2 regions of the Telluria sp. GW821-FHT07G12 genome follow, and region 1 is predicted to be linked to the other one. Evidence: riboswitches for the same ligand, from Rfam matches in the RefSeq annotation. Region 1 holds a riboswitch; the other holds the start of a gene.
What was found. Region 1 has a riboswitch for cobalamin ahead of AC07PE_RS26870 (TonB-dependent receptor plug domain-containing protein). Riboswitches for the same ligand answer to the same signal wherever they lie in the genome.
Positions count from the first base shown of each region.

Region 2: it holds a riboswitch for cobalamin, as region 1 does, so the genes downstream of both, AC07PE_RS20230 (TonB-dependent receptor) here and AC07PE_RS26870 (TonB-dependent receptor plug domain-containing protein) in region 1, are expected to answer to the same signal.

Region 1 covers NZ_JBWKQA010000015.1:978-5,358, forward strand. Annotated here, with positions in the region: gene cobT (nicotinate-nucleotide--dimethylbenzimidazole phosphoribosyltransferase) at 1-209, shown strand, start outside; gene AC07PE_RS26860 (adenosylcobinamide-GDP ribazoletransferase) at 214-993, shown strand; gene AC07PE_RS26865 (histidine phosphatase family protein) at 997-1,542, shown strand; cobalamin riboswitch at 1,537-1,766, shown strand; gene AC07PE_RS26870 (TonB-dependent receptor plug domain-containing protein) at 1,839-3,689, shown strand; gene AC07PE_RS26875 (FecCD family ABC transporter permease) at 3,708-4,381, shown strand, end outside.
Region 2 covers NZ_JBWKQA010000005.1:357,243-361,623, forward strand. Annotated here, with positions in the region: gene AC07PE_RS20230 (TonB-dependent receptor) at 115-2,067, opposite strand; cobalamin riboswitch at 2,143-2,376, opposite strand; gene AC07PE_RS20235 (M1 family metallopeptidase) at 2,494-4,381, shown strand, end outside.

The DNA.
Region 1 (4,381 bases):
GCGTGTTCGCGCACTGCTCGGACGAAGCCGGCCACCGCCGCATGCTCGAACAGCTCGGCGCCCGTCCGCTGCTCCAGCTGGGCATGCGCCTGGGCGAAGGCACCGGCGCCGCGCTCGCGCTGCCGCTGCTGCACGCGGCGGCCAACTTCCTGAACGAGATGGCGACCTTCTCCTCCGCCGCCGTCAGCGAAAAGTCGGAAGCCGCGTAACAGGATGCAGCAGCTTCGCCTCTTCTTCATCGCGCTGCAGTTCTTCACGCGGCTGCCGATTCCCTCCTGGGTCGGTTTCGAAGCCAGCTGGCTGCAGCACGCCTCGCGCTATTTCCCGCTGGTCGGCTGCGTAGTCGCGGCCATCGCCGCCGGCGTGTACTTCGCGGCCGCCCTTGTACTGCCGGCGCCGGTGGCGGCCGTGCTGTCGACGGCTGCCTCGATCTACCTGACCGGCGCCTTCCACGAAGACGGTTTCGCCGATACCTGCGACGGCCTGGGCGGCGGCATGACACGCGAGCGCGTGCTCGAGATCATGAAGGATTCGCGGGTCGGTGCATATGGCGCGATCGGCATCGTCTGCATGCTGGCCGCGAAACTGTCAGCGCTGGCGATGCTGCCGCCGCGCCTGGCCGTCGGCGCGCTGTTCCTGGCCCATCCGCTGTCGCGCCTCGCCGCGGCCTCGCTGATCTGGAAGCTGGACTACGTGCGCGGCGAAGGCAAGGCGAAGCCGCTCGCCCAGCAGATGACGACCGCCGAATTCACGATCGCCGCCATCACCGCACTGCTGCCGGCGCCCATCCTGCTGGGGGCCGGCTGGATCTCGGCCGATGCAGTGCTGGCGGCGCTGCTGGCCGCCCTGCTGGCCGCGCTCTGGCTGGGCCATAAGCTGCACAAACGTCTCGGCGGCTACACCGGCGATTGCCTCGGCGCGGTACAGCAACTGGCCGAAGTCTTCATCTATATCGGCCTCTTGGCCACGCTCGGCCATGGCGCCTGGTCCTGATCGGTGAAGCTTCACCTGGTCCGCCATCCGCAGCCCGATGTCGCGCCCGGCCTGTGCTACGGCGCCAGCGACGTCGCGGTCGCGGAGACCGAAATCGCGCGGGTGCATGCGAGCCTGCGCGCGGCGGGGCTGCCCGGCGACCTTCCTGTTTATTCCAGCCCGCTGCAGCGCTGCGCCCTGCTCGCGCATCGCCTGCAAGCAGCCACGCTGAACTTCGACGCGCGCCTGGCCGAGATGAACTTCGGCTGCTGGGAGCTGCAGTCCTGGGACGCCATCCCGCGCGCTGAAGTGGACGCCTGGGCCGCCGACCTGCTGCACTATCGTCCCGGCAGCGCCGAATCCGTGCTCGAGGTCGCGCAGCGCGTGGCGGCCTTTCTCGCCGACCTGCGCCAGGCCGCTCATGCGGAAGCACTGCTGATCTGCCATGCCGGCACCATCCGTCTGTTGAGCGCCATGCGCGACGGCCTCCCGCTGGAACAGGCCGCGCTCGATGCCGCGTGCAAGCCGCATCGCATCGCTTATGGCGAGCTGGTGATGCTCGACGTATAATGTCGTCGTTTTGGTGCTCGCGCCTGAGTCCTCAGGCGCAGTTAAACGGGAAACACAAAGCTCTTCGATGAGCCAAGGTGTGCTGCCCCCGCAACGGTAAGCAAGTACCGCATGAAGCAATCGCTCGTGCGGCAACCGTCTTCTCATACCACTGTGCGCAAGCATGGGAAGGTCAGACGGCCACACTTGCCAGCCCGGATACCGGCCAAAAGGTGGAAGCGTGCGGCTTGCCCTCGCTTCTGTTCAATCTGGCCTACGGGGACGTCGGCCGGTTGTCCACGAAAGACCCTACCATCATGAGCTTTTCCGTTTCACGGCAGGCGGCCGCGCCCCTGCTCGCATTCACCCTTGCTGCGCCTTCGATTCCTGCCTTCGCCGATCCGGCCCTCGAGACCGTGGTCGTCACCGCCATCCGCACGCCGCAGCGCGCCGACGAGGTGATCCCGGATACGACCGTCATCTCCAATGAAGAGATCGCGCGCTCCGGCGCCGGCTCGGTTGCCGACCTGCTGCGCCGCCAGCGCGGCATCGAGATCGTCCGCAACGGCGGCCCGGGCGCCAGCACCAGCGTGTTCCTGCGCGGCGCCAACAGCAACCAGGTCGTGGTCCTGATCGACGGCGTGCGCATCGGTTCCTCGACCACCGGCGCGGCGAGCTGGAATGCGATTCCACTGTCGAGCATCGACCACATCGAAATCGTCTACGGCCCGCTCAGCGCCCTGTACGGCGCCGACGCGATCGGCGGCGTGGTGCAGATCTTCACCAGAAAGAGCGAGGGTGCTCCTGCCTTCAGCGCCAGCGCCGGTGCCGGCAGCTACGGCGCCCGTCAATACGACGCCGGCGTGCACGGCTCGACCGGCGGCGACCACAGCGTCAGCTATGCACTCAGCGCCGCCCACGAGGATGCCGACGGCTTTTCCAGCACCCGTCCCGGCTCCTCGAGCTACAACAAGGATGACGATGGCTACGCGCGCAACAGCGTGAACGGCCGCGTCGCCGTGCAGCTCGCGCCAGGGCATGAAGTTGGCGCGCAATTCCTGAAGAGCCGCCTGCGCGCGCAGTACGACAGCGGCGCCTCCAGCTACGACACCCACAACGAACAAGACATCGACAGCTATGCCGTGTTCCTGAACGACCGCATCCTGCCGAACTGGCGCAGCAGCCTGCAGGCGGCCCGCTCGAACGACAGGCTGGGCAGCTTCACCAGCACCGCCGCCAACGGCGCCAGCCAGATCGATACCCGCCAGGATGAGTACACCTGGCAGAACACGCTGGACCTGGACGGCGATACCCTGCAAGTCCTGCTTGGCCATCGCAAGGAAGAAGTGCTGTCCAGCTCCAGCACCGCGCTGAACCGCTCGCGCATCACCAATTCCGTCGCCGCCGCTTACGACCTGCGGCGCGGCAGCCACCTGCTCGACCTCAGCCTGCGCCGCGACCATTCCGTCTACGGCGGCAAGACCACCGGCGCGGCCGGCTACGGCTACGAGTTCAGCAAGGACCTGCGCGCCACTGCCAGCGTCGGCACCAGCTTCCGTGCCCCGACCTACAACGAGCTGTACTTCCCAGGTTACGGCTTGAGCACCAACAAGCCGGAACAGGGCCGCAATGCGGAAGTCGGCCTCCGTTACCGGATCGCCGGCGCCGAGCTGCAGGCCAACTACTACCGCAACCGCCTGACCGACATGCTCGTGACGCTCAATCCCTGCCCCAGTCGCACCGGCAGCTGCGCCTACAACGTCAATCACGCCCTGCTCGAAGGCCTGACGATGTCGGCCGAGACGCGCCTGCGCGGCATCATTCTCCGCGCCAGCGTCGACCTGCAGGATCCGCGCGACGAAACCACCGGCAAGCAGCTGGCCCGCCGCACGCGCCGCCATGCCAGTTTCACGGCCGCCTATGCGCTCGACCGCGTCGACCTCGGCGCCGAACTGCAGGCTTCCGCCAGCCGTTTCGACGACGCGGCGAATGCCAACCGCCTGGGTGGCTACGGCCTGCTGAACCTGTACACTACATGGCGGTTCACGCCCGACTGGTCGCTGCTGCTGCGCCTCGACAACGCGCTCGACAAGCGCTACGAGCTGGCGCGTAATTACGGCACGGCCGAACGCAGCTGGTTCGCCGCACTGCGCTACGGGATCCGTTAATTCACTCATCAAGCCAGCATGCATCCACTCCACCAAGCCGCGCGCCAGCGCACCACCATGATCGTCGGCACGCTCCTGCTTGCCGCCCTCGCCTGCATCTTGTTTTCCGGCGTCACGGGTTCGGTCACGGTGGCGCTGGCGGATCTGCCGGATGCCGTGGGCCAGGTGCTGCACGGCCGCCAGGATTCGCTGGCCGCTTCGCTGCTCGCGCTGCGCGGCGGCCGGGCCCTGATGGCCTTCGTCACCGGCGGTGCGCTGGCCCTGGCCGGCATCATGATGCAGGCCCTGCTGCGCAACCCGCTGGCCGACCCCTACGTGCTGGGCATCTCGGCCGGCGCCTCGGTCGGCGCCCTGTTCGCCTTGCTGATGATGTGCGCGGCAGTGGTGGTCGACGGTGCCGCGCTGCTCGGTGCGGTGGCGGTGTCGATGTTGCTCTATATATTGGCGCGGCGCGACATCCGCGGCGGCGTGGCGGCCGAAGGCGGCACCTCGACCCTGCTGCTGACCGGGGTGATCCTGATGTCGGCCTGCATGGCCCTGGTGACGCTGATGCTGTCGATCGCACCGGAAGGCGCGCTGCGCAATATGGTGTTCTGGATGATCGGCGACCTGGCCGGCACGCCGCTGCGGCTGCTGCCCTGGCTGGTGCTGGCCGGCGGCCTCGCCTTCGCCCTGCGCAATGCACGCGCGAT
Region 2 (4,381 bases), on a different contig from region 1:
AGTATCCTTATCGAGTTGATTGTGCAAACGACCGCGAGATTACCACTTTTTCGCCCGCCATCCTTAGCCCCGGCTTATTTTTTGCATTGCTTACCGCTTGTTACACCGCCGTGATCAGAAGTCGTAGCGCGCCGAGAGTTTCAGCTGGCGGCCGTCGCTCGGGTAGATGCCCGACTGGCAGCCGTAGGCGTAGCTGTAGTAGCGGCGGTCGGCCAGGTTCAGGCCGCTCACCGCGACTTCCCACGGGCCCAGCTTGACGGCGTAGCGCGCATCGAAGCTCACGTAGGACGGCATGGTGGCGGCGCAGCGGTTGTCGAAGTCGCTGCCGTAACGCTGGCGGTCGACCCATTGCGCGCCGAAGTCCGCGCTATGGCCATTGCCCGGCAGCCAGCTCAGGCGGGCGGTGAGCACGTTCTTCGGCACCAGCACCATCTCGCGGCCGGCGTTCGGGCCTTCCGTGAACTTGGCGTTCACGTGCTGCAGGTGGGCGGTGGCGCGCCAGCCGGCCGCCAGCTGGGTCTCGGCGTCGATTTCGAAGCCCTGGCGGCGGGTCGGGTCGAGGTTGGTGTTGGCGAAGGCGGTCGGGTCGTAGAAGATCTCGTTGTCCAGCTTGTGGCGGAACACGCGCGCCGTCAGCTTCTGCACCTCGTTGCCCCAGCTGGCGCCGAATTCCAGGTCGTGCGAGGTCTGCACCTTCAGCAGGCTCAGGCTGGTGCGGAAGCTGTTCTCGTCGACGTTGGCCACGCGGTAGCTCTGCCCTGCCCGCGCCGTCAGCTCCAGCTGCGGCAGCACGCGGTAGCTGCCCTGCGCCTCCCAGGCGTTCTGGCCCTGCGAACCATTGTCGGCAACGCCGCCGGCCATCGCGTCGATGTAGTCCTTCTCGAAGATCTCGCGGCGCGCGCCCAGCGCGATGCGGCCGTCGTGGGCAGGATCGAAGCGCAGCTCGTCGCGCAGGTAGAAGGACTTCGATTTCTGGCTGGCGTCGGCCAGCGAGTAGTCGGACGTGGTCTTGCGCTTCCAGTCGTTGACGTCGACGCCGGTCACCAATTCGTTCAGCATGCCGCCGTCCAGCGTATGCAGCCAGCGCGCGCGCGGCGAGAACTGGTTCTGGCGCCCTTTGTACTTGGTTACCGAGGCGCTTGAACCGAAGTAGTAATTCGAGTCGACGTCGCGTTCGCGGTGCGACAGCTCGGCCGCCAGGTCGACTTCGCCGATGCGGTAGTCGGCAAAGGCGGTGACGCGGTCGGTATCGAGCGTGCCGAAATCCTTCGGGGTCTGGGTCTGGCGCGGATTGGCCTGGAACTGGGCCAGGGTCAGCGAGCCTGGCAGGCGCGTATCCTGGCGCGCGCTTTCCACGCGCACGCCGGCGCGGCCGCCCACATAGGCCAGCTGCGCGCCGGCCGAGATGCTGTTCTGCGTGAAGGCGCTGTTGGCGCGGTAGTTGTCGTTGTCCTGGCGCGCCACGGCGGCATCCAGGCTGACATTGCCCGCCACGTGCGACAGGGAAGCGCGCAGGTCGCGCTCCTTGAACTGGCCGGCTTCGGCGAATACCGAGCCATGCGTGCCCGATTGGGCGTAGCGCGCATCCTTGCGCGTGACGATCTGGATCACGCCGCCGGTGGCGCCTTCGCCATACAGTACGCTGCTGCCGCCGCGCACGATCTCGATGCGCTCGACGGTGTCGATGGGGATGGTCGACAGCACCGAATTGGCCAGCTCGTTCTCGTTCAGGCGCACGCCGTCGACCAGGATCACCATGTTCTGCGCGCCGTTCGTGCCGAAGCCGCGCAGGTCGAGCGCGAAGTCGGGTGAAGAGTCCAGGCTCTGGCGCCCGAACACGCCGCCGATCTTGCGGATCGCACCGTTGACGTCGTTCACGCCGGCCTGGCGGATCTCGTCGCGGGTGATGACAGTGGCGCCGATCGGCTCCAGCGTGTCGGCGCTGGGAAAGCGCGAACCGGTGATGACGACGGTCGACGATGCTGGCTCGTCGGCGTGGGCGGCAAAGGGAATGGAAAAGGCAAAGGCGCAGGCCAGCGCGAGTGCGGGCTGATTCTTGGAAGTCATCGATGTTTCTTTGGTCGGTCGTTAGGCCGGCGCGCGTCCCCGCATGCCGGCTCGTCATGGAAGCGCGGCATGGCGCCCGCTTCCCCCTGTCTGGCCGGTATCCGGGCTAGCAAGACGGACCGCTCCACCTTCCTACGCACAGCGCGCAGTGGTGTTTGAAGCAGCCAGTCGCCGTTAAGAGCGACGCTTGTTTACCGTTGCGGGGGCAGCACACGTTGGCGCGGCGCCGGGGGCGCCTGCGCTCCGTGTTTCCCGTTTAACTGCATGCATACGACGACGCATGCGGGCACCAGAACCCCGAAATTATAAACCTATTAAGCAACATCTCTGCCGTCGGACGGTCATTGAGGGGTTTTTTCGCATATAGTGTGAGCACAAAAGCAACTTAATAAACTTCATCCAGACTTTGGGGGTCTTCGAATGAGATTGGGTTCCACATTCTTGCGCACGGGCGCGGCCGCGGTCCTGCTGGCGGCGGGGGTGGCGGTCACCGCCGACCTGCTGGCTGGTCCGGACAAGCCTGCACCGGCGCCTGCCGCAGCCGCCGCGCCGGCGGCGTCAACGGACGGCATCGCGCTGGCAGCGCCGAACGCAGCCGCGGTGCTGGTACCGAGCGCGCCGAACGCCTGGGGCGGCGTCCGCACCGGACTCGAGCCGACGCTGTCGGACCGGGTCGTCCACTACGACATCGACGCCACCCTCGACCCGGTCAAGCACACGGTGACGGGCCGCGAAAAACTCAGCTGGCGCAACCGCAGCAGCGTGCCGGTCAGAAGCGTCTACGTGCACCTGTACATGAATGCCTTCGAAGGCGCGGGCAGCACCTTCTTCACCGAGAAGCGCCAGCGCGAAGGCGCCTTCCGCTCCGGCGTCGAAATCAAGGAAGGCGAATGGGGCCACATCGCCCTGCGCACCGTGACCCAGGGCGAGGCGACCGTGCCCTGGACCTTCGTCCATCCCGACAAGGGCCCGGCCACCGACCATACCGTGGTGCGCTTGGACCTGCCGACGGCCGTGGCGCCTGGCGCCTCGACCGTGCTGGACATCGACTTCCACACCCAGCTGCCGCGGGTGATGGCGCGCACCGGCTACTTCGGCAGCTTCCACTTGGTCGGCCAGTGGTTCCCGAAGATCGCCGTGCTGGAACTGCCGGGCGAACGCGGGGCCACGGCGCCGCGCTGGAACGCGCACGAGATGCACCTGAACTCCGAGTTCTACGCCGATTTCGGCAGCTACGACGTGCGCATCTCGGCGCCGAAGGAATACACGGTCGGCGCCACCGGCGAGCCGCAGGGCGCCCCGGTCGAGAAGAACGGCATGCTCACCCACCGCTACGTGCAGGGCGACGTCCACGACTTCGCCTGGACCGCCGACAAGCGCTCGGCCAAGCCGATGGTCGAGACCTGGACCGGACCGGGCAGCCCGAACGTGACCGTCACCGTGCTCTACCCGCCCGAGTACGCGGCCAGCGCGGCGCCCGCGATGAAGGCGGCCAAGGATTCGCTAACCTACTTCTCGAACACACTCGGCCCCTATCCGTATAAAACGCTGACGGTCGTGATCCCGCCCCACAACGCCGAGGAAGCCGGCGGCATGGAGTACCCGACCTTCTTCACCGCCGAAGGCTATGCCGAGATCGATCCCGAGCTGGGCCAGCAGTATCTGCTGGACTTCGTCACCATCCACGAATTCGGCCACGGCTACTTCTACGGCCTGCTGGCCAACAACGAGTTCGAAGAACCGGTGCTGGACGAAGGCCTGAATGAATACTGGGACCTGCGCATGATCCGCGAGCGCGGCCAGAAGATCCACGCCGCTTCGCCCTTCATGCGCCGGATCGGCATCACGCCAAGCTTCGACGCCTTCGCCGCCGAGCGCATGGGCACTCCGCGCAACGACCCGGCCGACGCGCCGGGCCAGAACGCCTACGACCGCCTGCAGGACATCGGCCCGGTCTACAGCCGCACCGCGACCCTGATGCGCGACCTCGAAGAGCGCGTCGGCAAGGAGCCGATGGAGCGCGCCTTCAAGGAATACTACCGCCGCTGGAAGTTCCGCCATCCGAGCACCGCCGACCTGCGCGAGACCCTGGCCGAAGTGACCGGCCAGCGCGCCGCCGTCGAAGCCGTGTTCGCCCAGCAGGTGTACGCAGTGACCAAGGTCGACGACCGTGTCGCGGAAATCAACAGCCGCGAAGTGCTGCCGCTGCCGGGCACGCGCCAGGCAGGCAGCAACTGGGTCGAGGACAAGCAGGACGACATCGACAAGCGCGTCGAGAAGGAGCGCGAAGCCTGGAAGAAGGCGAATCCGAAGG